2 regions of the Sporosarcina beigongshangi genome follow, and region 2 is predicted to be linked to the other one. Evidence: a T-box and tRNA genes for the amino acid it is inferred to sense, from the RefSeq annotation. Region 2 holds a T-box; the other holds one or more tRNA genes.
The links. The T-box of region 2 lies ahead of alaS (alanine--tRNA ligase). A T-box ahead of a tRNA ligase gene usually reads a tRNA of that ligase, here a tRNA-Ala.
Positions count from the first base shown of each region.

Region 1: it encodes a tRNA-Ala, which carries the amino acid that the T-box ahead of alaS (alanine--tRNA ligase) is inferred to sense. The anticodon was not compared.

Region 1 is NZ_JAWLIR010000006.1:263,879-273,573, forward strand. It holds gene R2B77_RS05715 (ABC transporter ATP-binding protein) at 1-466, opposite strand, end outside; gene R2B77_RS05720 (GntR family transcriptional regulator) at 463-846, opposite strand; gene R2B77_RS05725 (ABC transporter ATP-binding protein) at 1,409-3,151, shown strand; gene R2B77_RS05730 (ABC transporter ATP-binding protein) at 3,132-4,961, shown strand; gene R2B77_RS05735 (YusW family protein) at 5,040-5,510, opposite strand; gene R2B77_RS05740 (DUF2804 domain-containing protein) at 5,749-6,768, opposite strand; tRNA gene R2B77_RS05745 (tRNA-Ala) at 6,838-6,910, shown strand; gene R2B77_RS05750 (diguanylate cyclase domain-containing protein) at 7,108-8,409, shown strand; gene R2B77_RS05755 (amidase domain-containing protein) at 8,501-8,986, shown strand; gene R2B77_RS05760 (DegV family protein) at 9,062-9,695, opposite strand, start outside.
Region 2 is NZ_JAWLIR010000002.1:116,217-125,911, forward strand. It holds gene greA (transcription elongation factor GreA) at 1-181, opposite strand, end outside; gene udk (uridine kinase) at 284-922, opposite strand; gene R2B77_RS01140 (O-methyltransferase) at 949-1,593, opposite strand; gene mltG (endolytic transglycosylase MltG) at 1,604-2,728, opposite strand; gene R2B77_RS01150 (DUF1292 domain-containing protein) at 2,834-3,130, opposite strand; gene ruvX (Holliday junction resolvase RuvX) at 3,144-3,560, opposite strand; gene R2B77_RS01160 (IreB family regulatory phosphoprotein) at 3,557-3,829, opposite strand; gene alaS (alanine--tRNA ligase) at 3,929-6,562, opposite strand; T-box leader at 6,688-6,895, opposite strand; gene recD2 (SF1B family DNA helicase RecD2) at 6,937-9,372, opposite strand; gene R2B77_RS01175 (tetratricopeptide repeat protein) at 9,385-9,695, opposite strand, start outside.

The DNA of each region.
Region 1 (9,695 bases), on a different contig from region 2:
TCGGCTCGTCAAAAATAGTGAGTGCGCAATGTGCCGCAAGTCCAATGATGGCATTGAACGTGCTTTTTTTCCCTTTTGATAAAAGGCGGTGTTTGCCTCCTAAATGAAAGACAAAATAACTAATGAGACGACTAGCAAGTTCCCCATCCCAATTTGGATAGAAGCGTTGACATTCTGTCAAAATATCTTGCAAGGTCATCGAGTCTGGGAAGTGCATGGCATCGTCAATGAAAATCGTGTTGGCTGATACTTTTAAATTATTAAAAGGCTGTTCACCGAAAACTTGAATGGACCCTGAAGATTCTCTTAGAAAGCCGACAATCATTTTCATTAGTGTCGTTTTACCGACCCCGTTTCTACCGATAATGCCGGTTAGCACACCTTCCTCGATGGAAAAGTTAATATTACTTAGCACTTGATGAGCCCCGTACGTTTTTGTCACACCGTTACATTTAATGACAGTCATGATTCATTCCCCCTTTTTTGCGCGCGTTCTGCTGCAATCATTGCGAGTAGGTGTTGTTCATCGACGCCGAGAAGTGTCGCTTCAGTGAGCAACTCTTGAATGAGCCGCCGTAGCGTCTCTTCTTTCCGTTTTACAAGGAGTTTGTCGCGTGCATTTGGCGCCACAAACGTACCGAGACCACGCCGCTTATAGATGATTTCTGCTTCCAGCAATAGCGTCAGCCCCTTTCCTGCCGTTGCCGGATTAATGTTGAAAAGCTCGGCAAGCTGGTATTGTGAATAGACTTTTTCATCTGCAGGCAGCGTTTCGTCAATAATAGCCTTCTCGATCCACTCCGCAATTTGTACGTAAATCGGCTTCGAGCCATCTACGTCGAGCATTCGAGTCACCTCCTAAAAGTTAGTACATTACTGTTGTAATGTACTATATGTCATTTCGAAATAAAATGCAACTGGTAGGAAACTTGAAACCTGATATACAAACTAAGCGAAGGCGCCTTAACGGGGGTAGCCGAAGCTATAAGACTGACGGCGAAGCTGTCTGGCTTGTGGTGGGAGGCAACAGGGAAGGATGCAGTTCAACCCTTCCTCCCCCAGCGCCGAAGCGGCTTCAATGGGATCCACTGTATTACATGTCGAAAATATCCCTCAATTCAGTTTTATTGGCTATACACAACCCGACAGCTATGGGATAATAGGGTCTACTAAATCAAACACGGCTCGGCGTGTTTGCGTCCAGATTTTGAATTAAGCTTGAGGCCTACAGGATGTAGGTCATGCAACCGTTGCCGCAGGACGCGGCGAACTTAGGTTGCCTTAACTCCTTTCAAAATCTGTGACATCCGCCGGAGGCTTTAACCAACAGGAGGAAGGATGTAGTTTAATCCTTCCTTCTGTTGGTCAAATAATTCGTAAAACGAAAGAGTTTTCTGGGGGTCAAAAAATGAGAACAGTTTTTTTTTATGCGAAGCCATATAAATGGTCGATTGTCATTGCGCTAATTCTGATGTTATTTGAGCTAGCTGTTGAGCTCATTCAGCCACTACTCATTAAAAAAATTATTGACGATGGGATTCTCGCTGGCGATGAGACAGTCATTTGGACATGGGGAAGCGCCATGATGGCACTCGCCTTCGTAGCTTTATTTTCCGGAGTTATCAATTCCTACTTCGCCGCACATGTGGCGCAAGGCTTTGGGTATGATTTACGTCAGGCACTTTTTCGTCAAGTCCAAGCCTTTTCGATGGCGACATTCTTACGCTTTCCAACGGCTGGTCTCATTACTCGCCTCACAAGTGATGTAACGATGACACAAAACGTTTTGTTCATGGGATTACGCATTATGCTGCGCGCACCGTTACTTGTAGTGGGAAGTTTAATCATGGCCTTTTTCGTCAATGTCAAACTGGCCTTCTTATTAGTCATTGGAGCACCGTTTCTACTCGTATTTCTGTATTTCATGTCGAAAAAAGGGGTCGGCTATTTTGCAGGAGTACAGAAACGCTTAGATCGAGTCAACCGCGTTATTCAGGAGAATTTACAGGCGGTTAGGTTGATTAAAGCCTATTTACGTGGGATGTATGAGGCCAGTCGTTTTTCAAAAGTATCTGATTTACTTAGGAAAGACACGGTCAAGGCAATGCGCATGATGGAGCTCATCTTACCTGTTTTGTTACTTGTCATGAACGGCAGTCTAATGGCTGTACTATGGTTTGGTGCTGTGGAAGTAAGTAATGATGGAGCGCAAGTAGGGGAACTTGTGGCGATTGTTAACTACGCAATGCGGATGACAGGGGCGTTCTCGATGTTTGCATTCATTATTATTGCCTTTTCGCGTGCCAAGGCTTCAGCAGAGCGGATGGAAGAAGTCCTCCTTGCGAATGAAGACCTGGAAATTCACACGACGGAAAGTTCAGGATTGAGGCAGTTGGAAGGCGACCTACGATTTGACAATGTGTCGTTTAATTATCCTGGGAAGCCTGAACCGATACTTGATGGCGTATCATTTCATGTGTCTGTTGGAGAGAAACTCGCCATAATGGGCGCAACTGGTTCGGGGAAATCGACCTTACTGCACTTAATTCCGCGCATATTTGAAGTAACAAGTGGAAAGATTTTTGTCAGTGGGATTGAAGTAAAGGATTGGGCATTAAAAGACTTGCGCGATACGATTGGACTTGTGCCGCAGCAGTCGATTTTATTCACAGGATCCATTTTGGAAAACCTGTCGTGGGGCGATACCGAAGCGCATGTGGATGAACTGGAACTGGCAGCAAAAAAGGCACAAATCCATGAATCCATTGATCTCTTCCCGCAAAAGTACAGTACGCGAGTCGGACAAAAAGGTGTGAACTTATCAGGCGGGCAAAAGCAACGGCTATCTATTGCGCGGGCGCTTGTCCGCAAACCGTCCATTCTTATATTAGATGACAGTACAAGTGCGCTGGACGTTAAAACAGAAACAGCGTTATGGGATGCCCTTGAGGGGGAAGATGCAACAATGCTCGTCGTGACACAGAAAATACGCACAGCACAAGGTGCAGACAAAATCCTTCTCCTCGATGAAGGAAAGGTTGTCGGCTATGGTACACATGACGACTTGATGGAACAATCTATGCTCTATCAACAAATAGCACAATCCCAATCGGAAGGGGAGGTGAAATCCGATGCTACGCATAATTCGTAAACCCTTTGGCTATGAACCAATCATTACAAAAGCTGATTTAAAAGACCCCAAAAAGAAAAAGGGGGAGCGTGCAAGCAATTGGAAATCAGTACTCTACCGAATTTGGCGGCTTGTCGATGAACAGCGTGGCTTGCTTGTTACAGTACTGGCCCTTGTTTTCGTTAGCTCTGTATTGACGCTATTGGGTCCGCTGATGATTGGGAAAATCATCGATGATTACATCATTCGCATGCAATTTGATGGTCTTGCTACTCAAATTGGTCTGCTTATTGCTATTTATATTGGCCTATCATTTGCGACTTATTTCCAAAGTTTCTGGATGGTAGGGATTGCACAGCAAACTATTTTTCGATTACGCACAAGTTTGTTTGCCCATCTTCAAAAATTGCCAGTTACATTTTTTGATAAACGACAACACGGAGAATTGATGAGTCGAGTGACGAATGATATTGAAAACGTCAGTCAAACACTGAACTCTTCTTTCATCCAAGTGTTTTCAAGTGTTTTAACGCTAACGGGGACGTTGGCAGTTATGTTGTATTTAAGTCCATTGCTGACGCTACTGACGATGATTATTGTCCCTATTATGTTTGTGGCCATGCGCTGGATTACGCGTCGTACGGGTTTATTGTTTAAAGAACAGCAGCAGGCGGTCGGTGAATTGAACGGCATGATTGAAGAAACGATTTCCGGCCAGCGTATTGTTAAAGCCTTCTCGCAGGAACAGCGTGTCATGGAAGAGTTTGCGGAGAAAAGCAATCGACTTCGTCAGACCGGGTTCTGGGCGTTGACGTATTCTGGCTTTATTCCCAAGGTGATGAATATGTTGAATAATGCTGCTTTTGCAGTTGTTGCAGGTGTGGGTGGATTGCTGGCACTGAGAGGCGATGGAGTTGTGACGATTGGGACAATTGTTGTTTTCTCGGAGTTTGCACGCCAGTTTACACGTCCGCTCAATGACCTAGCGAACCAATTTAACACGGTGCTGTCCGCGATTGCCGGAGCGGAAAGAGTATTTAAGATTATGGATGAGCCAGTTGAAGAGGATGAAGCGACAGCACATACAGAGACAATTCTGCGCGGGGAAGTTGAATTTCGCAATGTGTCATTTGGTTATGCAGTAGAGACTGATGGCTATACAGTGGACGAGGTTTCGTTCCACGTACAAGCAGGAGAGACAGTAGCTTTTGTAGGGGCAACGGGTGCAGGGAAAACGACGATTATGCAATTGCTCGCTAGGTTCTATGAGGCTGATACAGGTGAAATCTATATTGATGGTATCCCAATTAGTGAGCTCCCACGAAAAACATTGCGTAGTCAGACGGCATTTGTGTTACAAGATCCGTTTCTATTTGAAGCGACCGTTCTTGAAAACATTCGCTATGGCAAGCTCGATGCGACAGATGAGGAAGTTATGGCGGCAGCCAAACAGGCCAATGCGCATAGCTTCATTAATCGGCTGGAAAATGGCTATGATACGCTGTTGACCGCGGATGGCGGCGAAATTTCACAGGGGCAGAAGCAATTGTTGTCCATTGCAAGGGCACTCGTCGCAGACCCTGTTCTCCTTTTGTTGGATGAAGCCACGAGCAGCATCGATACGGTGACTGAACTGGAAATTCAAGAGGCGCTAGATCGTCTGATGGAAGGTAGGACGAGTTTTGTTATCGCGCATAGATTGAATACGGTACGAAAAGCCGATACCGTCTATGTCATGGAGCAGGGGAAATTGATTGAGTCTGGTAGCCAACAGCAATTGATCGAACGACAAGGCGTTTACTTTAACATGTTGGCGGAATCGAAAGTATAAGTTGAAAAGGCTACCAGGATATAATATCCTTGTAGCCTTTTCAACTTGAACCCACGATTATGACCTTGACCTGACTGGCTATTGTATCTCTTCAATATCGAGCCTAGTGCCATCATCAAAGTCGACTTCTAAATCGAACTTTGAGTAGCTGTCCAGCTGATACCATTTTAAAATTTTATCGATTACTTCTTGTGGTGGTGTATCCTTGGTGATAAGAATATGCATAAAAAGCTTATCGATTTCATTCATAGCCTTGCTGTCTGTCAGTTTGGTGTTGGTTAGCTTATTTTCATAATTTACATCTAACTTTTTATCTATCTTATATTCGGTTTCAATTGCATCTTTGCCGTCGACCTCGATATCAAGATCAAAGGATGTAAATCCGTAGCCGTCCCCAGTTTCAAGGGAACCTCCAGCTTTCTCATCCTCATGAATAATTGTTGCATCTTCCCTATTTGGTTTATCGGCATTTTTTCCGAAGTTACCGCATCCGCCGAGTATTAGAGCGCCTAATAATATTGTGGCGCCGAGTACTGTAAGTTTATGCATCTCTATCAAACCCTCCAAATATATTTCTTACTCTTAGGTTACCTAAAATAAGGGTGAATTAAACCAAAGAATGTTTTGACCGATGAAAAAAGCCGGCTCTTTGGCCGGCATTAAAAGATAATATATATTTCCGATTTATAATCTCTGCCTCATCGCTAGTGGAGGCATTCTCAAGCGACTAGCATTGTAGGCAGGATTTTTTCGTTTAATTTAGATAAGAGCAAAATCCGTTCGTGGATTACCATTTTGCGATATGTTCTTCCGAGCAACCAAGCATATTACGAATGTGTAGTGTGGAGCCATCCGTGAGTTGAACAGTGCCGTTGAAGTAGCCGACGAGCTGGTGAACTGTAGTCTGTACAACTTTGACATTGGTCGTAGCTATACGCTCAAAAAAGGGTGAAAAAGTGATGTTGACTGTATTGGAAAACTTTGTTTGGATTTTCCAAGGCTTCATAAAATTATTTGGATCATAGCTAAAAAGAACATCCTCATGAATTTTAGTCATCCGTCCATCTATAAAAACCGCATTCTCTGTCATTCCGGTGCCATCCGTCCACTTTCCACCGAAATTCAGTCCAATTCGACGATTGCCGAGGCGTTGTGATGCCATTGCCCAATTCCATTCTGCCTTACGCGGCCAAACGCCTCGCCCGTAATCGAGTACAGCGAAACTGTACTCAGGGTTGAAATCATATCGTTTATCGCCAATCTTAACAAAGCCTGAAGTTGGCAATGAATGATGTTTCGCAGTGAATTGAAAAATATCACGGCTTTTAGGTATGACAACATTCAATGATTCATCACCCGGTGGATGAGTGATATGTAGATCGGCATGGAGTACTTCATTATCAAAATCCTGGATGGTGACGGAAAGATGTGTTTCACCTTGAATATTGACGATTTGGACAGTCAAGCTATCATTGCCAAATTTAACGCTACCGAGAACATCCTCTGGCATTTTGACACTACGCCCGATTGGAATGGTAATTTGCTTTTCAAAAAATCGTTGTGTCTCATAATCCAAAATATAGACAAAACAGACGGCGGCATAATCGATATGGCTAATTGTTGCAGAAAATAATAGATCCTCTCCGTATACACACCAATAATTCCATTTTTTCTTTCGCATGAAGTGGCCCGTCAAATTGCTCTGGATGACAGGCTGTCGTGCGAATCCGATTGCTTCCGGATTCAATAGCCCTTTGCCGTCACAAAGCGCGACGGGTTCGATGATTTCTCTTTCTGCATGCTGCATGAAGATGCCCCTCCTGCCTATTGTCTTTTATGAACCTTATTGCTATAATTCTTATTGTATCAAATTTCGGGGGCATTAGCTCAGCTGGGAGAGTGCTTCGCTGGCAGTGAAGAGGTCAGGGGTTCGAGCCCCCTATGCTCCATATGAAATAATTAAAAGTGTCCATTAGGATGCTTTTTTTTGATTGGAAAGCAGAAGTGAATCTTGTTCGGTTTTCAGACTAATGTTCAAGTCTGAAATTGCATGATTCAGGTTGAAATTTCACTCATTAATGGTATATTTAATTGATGTGAAATTTTCGAAAAACTCATAACTGCTCGTTAAGAAAGGAGAATAGGGATGCTCGGTGATAAGATATTACCTTTTGATACTACTTTAATGGAAGTACTCGCGGATATGGTATTTATCGCGAAGGTTGAAAAGAATTCAACGTTTACCTATGCTTATTTCAATCACCTGGCGCTTAGTCACGCCAATGTAGATCAAACAGCAATTGGTAAAACCTTTGGCGAAGTACATGATGCAGAGCTTAGTACATGCTTGGACTATCAATATGGCAAAGTACTACAAACTAAAAAAGTAGTATCCTATGAAGATTCCTATTTATCGTCATCCGGGGTACGGCAATATTCCCATACTCGCTTGACGCCTTTATTTGACGAAGCAGGTAAACTCACCTACATTATGGGCGTTGTACAAAATATTACGAGCGAAAAAATTGCGCAAATAGAAAGTGAGAACTCTTGGAGTGAGCTCGTTCAAAGCGAAAAACAATTTCGGATTATTGCAGAAAATGCACAGGATGTCATTGTATTAATCAATGATCAATATGAGTATACTTACGTCTCTCCTTCAAGTCGAGAGGTTTTTGGATTTGAATCTTCTGCATATATTGGAGAACCACCACTATGGCCTGTGCACCCTGATGATGTGGCTAGATTAACGAAAAAATTTACAAAAGCGCAGCGAAATGCCAAAACCTACAGCTTGCGTGTAAGGATCAAACATAATGTCGACGGATGGCTTTGGTCAGAGCTGAAGGCGAGCCCCGTTTACGATAAATGGAACAACTTTAAGCATATGGTAATAATTATTCGTGATGTAACGATGCAAAAAAAGAACGAGGACAAGCTAGAGTACTTTGCCAATCATGATTTTTTGACAGACTTGCCCAATCGTCGCCTGCTTACCGATCAATTATCAGTTGAATTGAATCAATTTCGGGAAGAAGGGAACGGGTTTGCAGTATACTTACTCGATATTGACTATTTTAAAAACATTAACGATCAATTTGGTCATGATGTTGGTGATTCTGTTATTCAGGAGTTTGGCAGAAGATTATCCGACAGCACCAGTCCAGATGCGCTAGTAGCACGGCTTGGTGGCGATGAGTTTGTTGTATTATTGCCGCATGTTGAGACGGAAGTACTTGCGAAGGAAACCGCAATGGTCATTCAATCTGCCATGAAAGCATCATGGCCGGTGAAGCACGCCATGCTGGATGTGACGACTAGTATTGGAATTGTGCTCGTCGCATCTACAAAAGCAACAGTGACCTCCGTTTTGAAAGATGCAGATGATGCAATGTATGAAGCGAAAAAGTCAGGGAAGAACTGTTTCCATATCATCCGTTCTAAGTGAGTACCTAGTCTAATCGGGTACTTTTTTTGAAGAAAAACATCTATGTATGCCTTTCTTCTTCTATTCATAGCATGATAGGAGGAGGGATTTTATGTACGATAGGGAGGCGGCTGTTCGCTATGCGAACGAATGGTGGAACGGACGTAATCCGGCATTTCCGTCATTTGATGTAGATTGTACCAATTTTATATCTCAATGCTTGCTGGCAGGTGGTGCACCTATGCATGGTTATCCACATCGTGAACGAGGGTGGTGGCTGCAAAGTGGGACATGGAGTTTTAGCTGGTCGGTATCACATTCGCTGCGTTGGTATTTAGCTACCTCGAAAAAAGGCTTGACAGCCACACAAGTATCTTCAGCCGAACAGTTGGGGTTAGGAGATGTCATTTCCTACGACTTTGAAGGCGACGGTCGCTTCGACCACACAACGATTGTCACTGCCAAAGTGGGCTCCGTCCCGTACGTCAATGCCCATACATTCGACGCGCAACATCGCCTATGGGACTATAAAGATTCTTATATGTTCTCACCCAACGCCAAGTACGTCTTTTTTAAAATCAACGATGAATTTTCATAAAGAAAAGCATTTGGCGCCCGGAGTCTAGACACGATAAAAGCAGTCCGCCTTTAGTAGACGGACTGCTTTTATCAATTAATCAAACCACAAGGCAGCAAGCGTACCTTCGCCTGCATGAACCGCGAGAACAGAACTGATGTCACCAATTTTAACCTCTAGATCGGGTACTTGCTCTGTAATCAGGTTTTTCAAATGAACGGCCTGATCCAAGACGTTGCCATGCATGAGATGGATACTCTTTCTGCCTGGATGATGGCTAGCGACTACTTTATCGACCAAATATTGTAGTGCCTTTTTCTCGGAACGTACTTTATCAATCGCCAGCAATTCGCCCTCACTCGAAATTTGAACAATCGGTTTCACCTTTAACAAGCTGCCAAGGAAAAATTGCACACCACTCATCCTGCCGCCTTTATATAATTGGTCTAGCTGGCCAATCAAAATGAAGTTCTGCAACGTCCCTGCCATTTTTTCGAGCTCAACTTTAATGTCTGAGACGCTCGCTCCGTTGTCATACAGTTCCATACCTCTTTCGATTAACCCTGTAATTCCATAAGACAGGGCTATGGAGTCGATAAAGGTCACGGGAAATTCAGCAAGTTCAGCTCCAGCAGTCGAAGAAGCGAGTGTACCACTTAATTTGCTCGATACATGAATGGCAATGGCTTGTTCATACTGCTCCGCAATTACTTTAAAACGCTCTGCAAAC
Region 2 (9,695 bases):
GAAAACCTTGATCTTCTTTAGCCGAATCGTATTCCGAGTTCTCCGAAAGGTCACCGTAACTACGTGCAATTTTAATACGCTCAACGATTTCCTTACGTTTAACCGTTTTCAAAAATTCAAGCTCTTCTTCTAATTTTTGCTTACCTGCTACAGTCATTGGAAACTTCTTTTCTGTAATCATTTCACAACACTCCTCATATTCCTCTTCATAAAAATACTATGCCACTCCTGTAATAGGTATGCGACATAGTGTTCATCTGTATAGAATTCTGTCATCATCATATTACAGTTTCGTTCCAGATTCAAGAATTGTTTTTATTTTTGTAACCATTAAGTCAATTGCAACTTCATTATGCCCGCCTTCCGGGATGATAATATCTGCATATCTCTTCGTTGGTTCTATGAATTGGTTATGCATTGGACGAACGACGGACAAATACTGATCGATGACCGATTCGATTGTGCGACCGCGCTCGTTAATATCTCGCATAATGCGGCGAATAATGCGTAAATCTGCATCAGTATCAACGAATAACTTAATATCCATCAACTCACGTAAACGCATATCCTCCAATACTAAAATCCCCTCAAGAATGATGACATCCTGCGGCTCGATGTGTACCGTTTCATCAGATCGTGTGTGTAAGGAATAATTATAAACTGGTTTTTCTATCGACTTCCGATTAAGTAGCACTTCTACATGACTTATTAACAAATCAGTGTCAAACGCCAGCGGGTGGTCATAATTCGTTTCAAGTCGTTCTTCAAACGCTAGGTGAGACTGGTCCTTATAATAATAATCTTGTTCGATGACTACGACAGAATGCTCTTTAAATACGTCATAGATCGAATGTGTAACGCTTGTTTTCCCGGATCCCGAACCACCGGCGATGCCGATGACGAGAGGTTTTCTGGATTTCATGCCTAACTTCCCCTTACATCAAATGTTTAGCTATTGTTCTTTTTTACTGCGATTAATAGCCCGTCTCCCACAGCCAGCAAAGAGGATTCATAATCCGGATGAGCCATAATCCATGCAGTAAATTCTTTTAGGTTCCGAATCATTGTTCGATTACGCCTCGGAATTTCGTGCTCGTCATACAATATCGCACCATGCATGAACATATTATCGCAATAAATAACGCCACCCACCGCAATTGTCGGTGCATATTTTTCAAAAAAGCGCTTGTATTGTCCTTTGGCAGCATCTATGAACAATGCGTCGAAAGTTTGCTGAAAGATAATCGGTTCTTCTGTTAGTAACGCATCTGCTTCAATAATTGTAATCCGTTCTTCTAGTCCACTGCGCGAAATATAGTCGACCGCTTTCAAATATCTTTCCTTGTCGCGTTCAACGGTCACAATTGAAGCTTCAGGCAGTGCCTCCGCGATGCGAATAGCGGAATAGCCAATGGCACTACCTAGTTCAAGAATACGTCGAGGCTTTTGCAAACGTAATAGGCTAATAAATAACGCCATACCGTCTCGATCCATAATTGGCACATGATGTGTCGCCGCATAGTGTTCCATTTCAACGACAAAAGGGCCTTGCTGCTTGTTAAAATTGGCTACATATGCCGCGTACTTCGTCATGCTATTCCTCTCAATCTCCGGATAAATATAAATCCCGGTTTTTCAAATGTTCTTCGTATGAATCAGTAAAATGATTTGTACCTTCCTTATCCGCCAGGAAAAATAAATAATCCGTTTGCGAAGGATCGATAACCGCCTCAAGTGATGACTTCCCTGCTCCTGCAATTGGTCCGGGTGGCAGGCCTTTATTAACATACGTATTGTACGGATCTTGTACTTCTAAATCTTCATAGAGCACGCGATCCTTATGCTTCCCTAATGCATACAGAACAGTTGGATCCGTCTGTAGTGGCATATCAATCTTCAAGCGATTATAAAATACGCTCGCAATCGTTTCTCGATCCGATTTTGCTGTCGCCTCTTCCTCCAATAAGGAAGCAAATGTCAGCAGCCAGTGGACTGATTTCTCTTCATTCTGTAAATAATCTAGGTAAGGAGTAATGTTTGTGGCAGTAGCCTGTATCATTGTATCAACAACCGTTGCGACAGTTGGTTTTTCTTCGTAGAAAGGATAGGTCGCTGGGAATAAATACCCCTCAAGAGGATATTTAATATTTTCCGCTTTGATATCCTCCGTTAAAATGGTCGAATATTTTCCCATCAGCATATTAATTGTCGTTTCATCATTGACGTAATCTAGAAATTCTTTCTCCGAAATCCCAGTCCGCTTTTCAACAACTGCCGCAATTTGCTGTAAAGTTAACCCTTCCGGTACCGTCATTGTAAATACAGGCTCCCGATATACTCTGCCTGTCTTTAAGCTTTCAATCAATTCATCCAACGTCATTGCCTTCGTCAAATCATACGTACCTGCTTGAAATTGTGACTCATTATTGAATTTTGCATAATACTTAAAGATTCGTGCATCCTTAATAATGCCGTTTTCAGCCAATTTAGCAGAAATCGTGTCCAAACCTGAACCAATCGGAATTTCCACCACAATAACTTCCTCAGAATCTGGATCAACCGGCTGCAATGCACCTGTTATGTATTTATAAACAGAACGTCCACCAATCAGTCCGACAATGAGTACCAAGAGTGTAATGACAAGTACAATTCGTCTAACGATTTTTACTTCTTTCTTCTTCTCACGCATTCGTTCGAGCATAACATCTTTTTTCGAACCATTATCCATACGCAATCCACCTCTTTCAATCGGAGCAACGATCATCAGCCCCTTATCAATTGACCCCATACAAAAACGGAACGGTCTGCACCGTCCCGTCCGTGCACTTATGGATTATTCTTCGTCTTCGTCCTCTTCTGCTAGGAACGTATTCAGCATTTCTTCAATCATTTCCCATTCTGCGTCATCTTCGATTGGCATCAATTCGCCATCTTCATTGTCTTCAGAAGGGATGAAAGAAGATGCATGAATTTCAACTTCTTCATCGTCATCAGTATCATCTTCTCCTAAAATATGATAAAGCACGTATGATTTACCAAACTCTTCGGAATCAAATGTGAAAATAACCTCACATACATGTTCAACTCCATTTTCGTCCACAATCGTCATTGTTTCTTGTCCGTGTTCCATTCCAATCACCTCTTCAATTTTTTGAATCAAGATACCCTTGTAGGATCATGATTGCTGCCATTTTATCAATAACAGTCTTTCTTTTTTTACGACTCACATCAGCATCTATTAATACACGCTCTGCAGCCATCGTCGTCAGTCGCTCGTCCCATAATATAGCGGGAAAACCAAAAGTTTCTGTTAGCAGACTTGCATAGTTCTCAGATGCTTCTCCTCTTGGTCCAACTGTGTTATTCATATTTTTAGGGTAGCCTACTACAAATCCAGTTACATCGTATTCTTTAACGAGCTCTTGGATTCTTTCCATGCCAAACTGGCCGGCACTTTCATCGATCTTTATCGTTTCAATGCCCTGGGCTGTCCACCCAAGAGCATCACTGATCGCAACGCCGACCGTTTTGGTCCCTACATCCAATCCCATTGTCCTCAATCCGGTTTTCCTCCGTTTTCACGGATATAAAACTTAACAAGTTCTTCTAAAATCTCGTCTCGTTCCAATTTCCGAATTAAATTACGTGCTTCCTCATGACGTGGTATATACGCTGGATCGCCCGATAGAAGATAGCCAACAATCTGGTTGATTGGATTATATCCCTTATCATCTAGTGCCTTGTGCACATGGAGCATGACCTGCTTTACTTCCTGCTCCATCGACTCTTCGGGAAAGCTGAATTTCATCGTCTTATCGTATGAATCCATGATCGACACCCCGCTTTCAGATCATCCGTTTACGAATCGGATAGTATTCAAGTTTTCATTATACCCGATTTGCTTCTCCTCATCAACGACACTGAGGACTTAAACCGATTTGACATAATCATACACGGATTGGAGCGCTTCATCAAGTTTTGATGCGTCTTTCGCTCCAGCCATCGCCATATCTGGACGACCGCCACCCTTACCATCACATTGCGTTGCAACATGATTGACGATTTGACCCGCATGATAGTTCCCTGCCTTCAAATCATCCGTCACTCCTGCCACCAGCATTACTTTCCCATCAACTGCGGCACCGAGGACGATGACTGCTTTCGATTGCTTTTGTTTCATCTCATCCATCATTTGACGCAACCCATTATTATCTTTCACATCGACACGTGCAGAGATAACCGAGACATCACCAATTTGCTGCGCTGCTGCTAATACGTCTGAAAGTTGACTGTTCCCTAGCTTCGCGGAAAGTGACTCATTGTCACGCTGTAGCTCTTTCATATCTGCAAGTACTGCACCAATTTTTGTCACCAGGTCTTTAGGATTTGATTTCACCAGACTTGCTGCACTGACAAGTACCGCTTCCTCTTCTTTAAATGAACGATACGCCTGCTGCCCTGTCAACGCTTCAATACGGCGTGTGCCCGCTCCGATTCCGCCCTCGGACACTAATTTGAACAAACCGATTACTGACGTAGATGCAACATGACAGCCCCCACATAGCTCAAGCGAATAATCGCCTACCGACACTACCCGAACGACGTCTCCGTATTTTTCTCCGAAGAGTGCCATTGCACCCATTTCTTTCGCTTCTGCAATTGGTTTTTGTGCAATATTCACCGTAATATCCTGCCAGATTTTCTCGTTGACAATCTGTTCAATTGTCTCCAATTCTTCTTTCGTCACTTGACCAAAATGTGAAAAGTCAAAACGCAGTCGATCTGGACCAACATAAGAACCTGCCTGATTGACATGCTCACCTAACACTTCTTTCAAAGCTTTATGAAGCAAATGCGTCGCCGTGTGATTGCGTATCGTCAATTTTCTTGCTTCTTGATCGACTTCGGCGTGAACAGTTGCCCCTGTTAACAATTCACCCGAACGAATCGTTGCCGTGTGCAGGTTCTGACCGTTTGGTGCTTTTTGAACATCCTTGACGTCTGCAACGAATGTATCGCCACTAATTGTTCCTTTGTCCGCTACTTGTCCACCGCTTTCTGCATAGAACGGCGTACAATCTAAGATAAACTGGATCTCATCGCCTTCAGATGCACGATCTACTAAAGCACCATTTTGTAGCAATGAAACGACTGTCGCTTGGCACTCAAGCGTGTCATAGCCGATAAATTCACTTGTCTGATGAATTTCTCCAAGTACACCTGACTGAACATGCATGGAATCGACATCTTGACGGGCTGCACGCGCACGTTTGCGCTGGTTGTCCATTTCCGCATCGAAGCCAATACGATCCACTGTAACGTTTGCTTCTTCAGCGAACTCCTCTGTTAATTCAAACGGGAAGCCATATGTGTCATAGAGACGGAAAGCATCTGCCCCTGCAATAACAGCAGTACCGGACGATTTCGCCTTGTCGATAACTCCAGTCAAAATTGCTAATCCTTCATTCAATGTTTCATGGAAACGCTCTTCCTCATTTTTAATGACTTTCATGATGAAGACCTGCTTTTCATCTACTTCTGGATAGAAGTCTTTCATCACTTCACCAACAACTGGGACAAGGTCATACATGAATGGCTTGTGAATGCCTAGTTGTTTAGCAAAACGAACGGCTCTGCGCAGTAATCTTCTTAGGACATAACCACGACCTTCATTGGATGGCAATGCTCCGTCTCCGATAGCAAAAGCAACTGTGCGAATATGGTCAGCAATCACTTTGAACGCTGTATCTTGTTCCTCGTTGTCGCCATATTTTCCGCCAGAAACTTGTTCCGTCGCCCGAATAATCGGCTGGAAAATATCAATGTCGAAATTTGTTGGAACGTTTTGGATAACGGATGCCATACGCTCGAGTCCCATGCCCGTATCAATATTCTTTTTCGGTAGTGGTGTGTATGTGTTGTCTGGATTATGGTTGAATTCAGAGAACACTAAGTTCCAAATTTCGAGATAACGTTCGTTTTCCCCGCCCGGATACAATTCAGGGTCAGAAAAATCATCACCGTATGTTGGCCCTCGGTCATAGAAAATTTCAGAGTTTGGACCACTTGGCCCCTCTCCAATATCCCAGAAGTTCCCTTCTAAACGAATAATTCGATGCTCTGAAATTCCAACTTTATCGCGCCATATCGCGTATGCCTCTTCGTCCTCCGGGTGAATCGTAATCGATAGTAATTCCGGATCAAAGCCAATCCACTTGTCATCAGTGAGAAATTCCCATGCGTGAAGAATGGCTTGTTCTTTGAAATAATCACCAATAGAAAAGTTGCCAAGCATTTCAAAGAACGTATGGTGACGCGCCGTTTTACCGACATTTTCAATATCGTTTGTACGGATTGATTTTTGCGCATTGACGATACGTGGATTTGCTGGCACAACACGTCCATCAAAATACTTTTTCAGTGTTGCGACACCACTGTTAATCCATAGCAGTGATGCGTCGTCAATCGGGACGAGGGGCGCTGATGGTTCGATGCTGTGACCTTGTTCTTTGAAGTATTCTAGGAACAGTGTACGAATTTGTGATGTTGTTAGATTTTTCATGATGATTCCTCCTTATGATTTGAAAAGATGCATGGAAGGCGGCTTAAGTGCGCGACTTCCTGTCGCAATAGCCGCACACCCGCATCCTGCGGGCGCGTAAACATAAAAAAATCCCCGCCCCTAAAACAAGGGACGAAGATGTTAGTCTCGCGGTACCACCCTAATTACCGAATGAATTGCATTCGGCATCTCTGGTTGCCTTAACGCGGCGGACGGCAGGGATGAGCTGCACTCAGGAGTAGCTTTTCGACATGCTGTTTCGAAAGCCCTTTCAGCCAAGGGGCTTCTTGCTGGACGAGTAAACATATGTACTTTCTCCGTCGACGTATTTCGTATGATGATTGGCTTGATTATAGAAAATTTTATGATGAATGTCAATCAGAAGTTTCAAGATAGTCGTAAGGTGTAACACCTTGCATCCCAATCATCGGATCGATTGTGATGAACGTCGCCATCGTCAGCTCATAGACTGTCCGTTGCTTGGCATCTGCCTCTACCTGTGATTCGGGCTGTTGTTCAGATACGACTTCACTTTCTGATACGACAACATCGCCATTCAAACGCTCTTTTAACGTTGTCTGTCTTTCTAATTCATCCGTCCGATGAATTCCAGCTTTAAATTCTTCTGGCTCTCCGCATAGGATGAGGAAGTTTTTCGCACGTGTAATACCTGTGTATAGTAAATTACGACGTAACATCTTCCGTTGGCTACGAACAACAGGCATGATGACGATTGGAAATTCGCTGCCTTGCGATTTATGAATGGAACAGCAATATGCCAGTGTAATTTGATTTAAATCATTGCGTTCGTAAGTCACTTCAATACCATCATACGACACTACAAGTAATTCTTTCTTATCAATCGTCTCTTTCGCTTTGATGATGGAGATGACCTCCCCCATATCACCGTTGAAAACGTTACTTTCAGGTTGATTGACAAGTTGAAGCACTTTATCACCGATGCGGTAAATGGCTTCGCCAAAAACGACTTCCTTGCGCTCAGGTCCCGGTGGATTGACCATTTCTTGAATCATTTTGTTCAACCCATCAATACCAGCTGGTCCTTTATACATCGGCGCAAGAACTTGTATGTCTTTAATATGATGACCTTTGGCAATGGCATTTTTCACCACTTGTTCGACGACTTCAAGAATCCGATCTGCACCTGCTTTAATGAACGATCGATCGGATGTCTTTTGCGTTATATCAGCCGACCATTCGGAGCGTTTAATCATATGTGCCATTTCAATAATTGTTGAACCCGCACTTTGGCGATAAATTTCAGTTAGTTCAACGACCGGCACTTTATTCGACTCCAGCATATCTCTTAGCACTTGCCCTGGTCCGACCGGTGGTAACTGGTCCTGATCACCTACAAATAACAATTGAACATCATCGGCAAGCGCTTTTAGCAGTTGATGGGCTAGCCAGGTGTCCACCATTGACATTTCATCAATGATAATGAGACGCCCCTTAACTTCCCGGTCTGTCTCTTCTTCCTTTTCAAGCCCATTAAAGCCAAGCAAACGGTGAATTGTCATCGCTGGTAAACCCGTCGACTCAGACATCCGCTTTGCCGCCCGTCCTGTTGGTGCTGCTAACACAATCGGAAACGGTTCTTGTTTTTTAGCGTATTCCTTTGGATCCAGCGACAAGCCATGTAGCTCGGCGTACACTTCTACGAGCCCCCGAATAACGGTCGTTTTCCCAGTTCCCGGTCCTCCCGTTAAGATCATTGCGGGGGAATGAAGTGCCGTCTCAATCGCTGCCACCTGGGTTTCTGCATAGTTCACACCGAGCCGTTCTTCCACTTCTCCAACAGCTTTTCTTATTTCTGACACAGGAAACTGATCGGTCGTATCATTCTGCATAATGCGCTCTATTTTTGCCGCAATACCGATTTCAGAAAAATAAAGGGACGGAATGTATAATCTGCGACCTTCAGCTGCTAGCTTACCTTCTTCAACTAGTTCAATTATCGACTGGGAAATTGAAGCAAACGGAATATCGATAGGCTGACTCATTTCAAGAAGACGCTTAACATCTGGTAAAATAGCTTCCGCCCCAAGAAAAACATGTCCAGCTGATTGTACTGCTTGATTCATCGCATGAAGAATAGCAGCCTTTATTCTCGCAGGGTTGTCACCCGTTATACCAAGGTTTTTTCCTAGTTCATCAGCACGTTGAAAACCGACCCCTTCTACTTCTTCAATGAGTCGATATGGATTTTCTGAAAGCTGCGTAATTGCCTCCTCACGATACGTTTGATAGATACGCATCGCAATTTGCGGACCGAATCCCCATTCATTTAACTGGATAATCGTCCGTTCGAGACCCATATTTTGCGCAAGGACTGAGACTAGCGTTTCTTTCTTGTCGTCAGATAATCTTGGAACAACATCGAGGACAGATGGGTCATCTAAAATTTTCTTAATGGCATCCTTGCCAAGTTTTTTGACAATCGTTTGAGCTGTTTTCATTCCGATACCTGGAAATAAATCCCCCGACAAATAATGAATGAGTCCCGTTTCTGTCGCTGGCATTTCCTTCGCGAATGTCTGAACATCGAATTGCGCACCATATGTCGGGTGATTGACAAGTTTTCCTGTAAATTTGTAGTCCTCGTCAGGTGTTAACTGTGGAAAGCTCCCTTTGACGATGATTTCCCTGTCCTCATAGCCGCTGTTCGTCTCCCGCACCTTCAATTTGACAATCGTAAAAAGGTTATCAGGGTTATGGAAGATGGTCACAACTGGGCGACCTATTAAAAATATCTCATTTGTTTTTGTTGCCTCATTGTGTCCTTCCACCACCGCCACCCCTTACTTTCCGTTTTCACCTTGTTGAATCATGTCGAAAATATAACGCGCTTGGACATGCTCAGGATCGATTGTAAACGCCTTTTCCAGATGCATTAGTGCATCAGTTTTCTGTTCTGTCGAAACTGCATATAAAAAGCCTAAATTATAGTGAGCATCCGCATTGTCTGCATCCTGCTCGAGAATGAAACGGAATTCGACTGCCGCCTCTGTAAATAGCTCCATATTAGCAAGCACAATGCCATACGATAAGCGAATTTCGAGATCATCGGGCGCTAATTCAGCTGCGCGTTGTAAATAAGGCAATGCTAGTT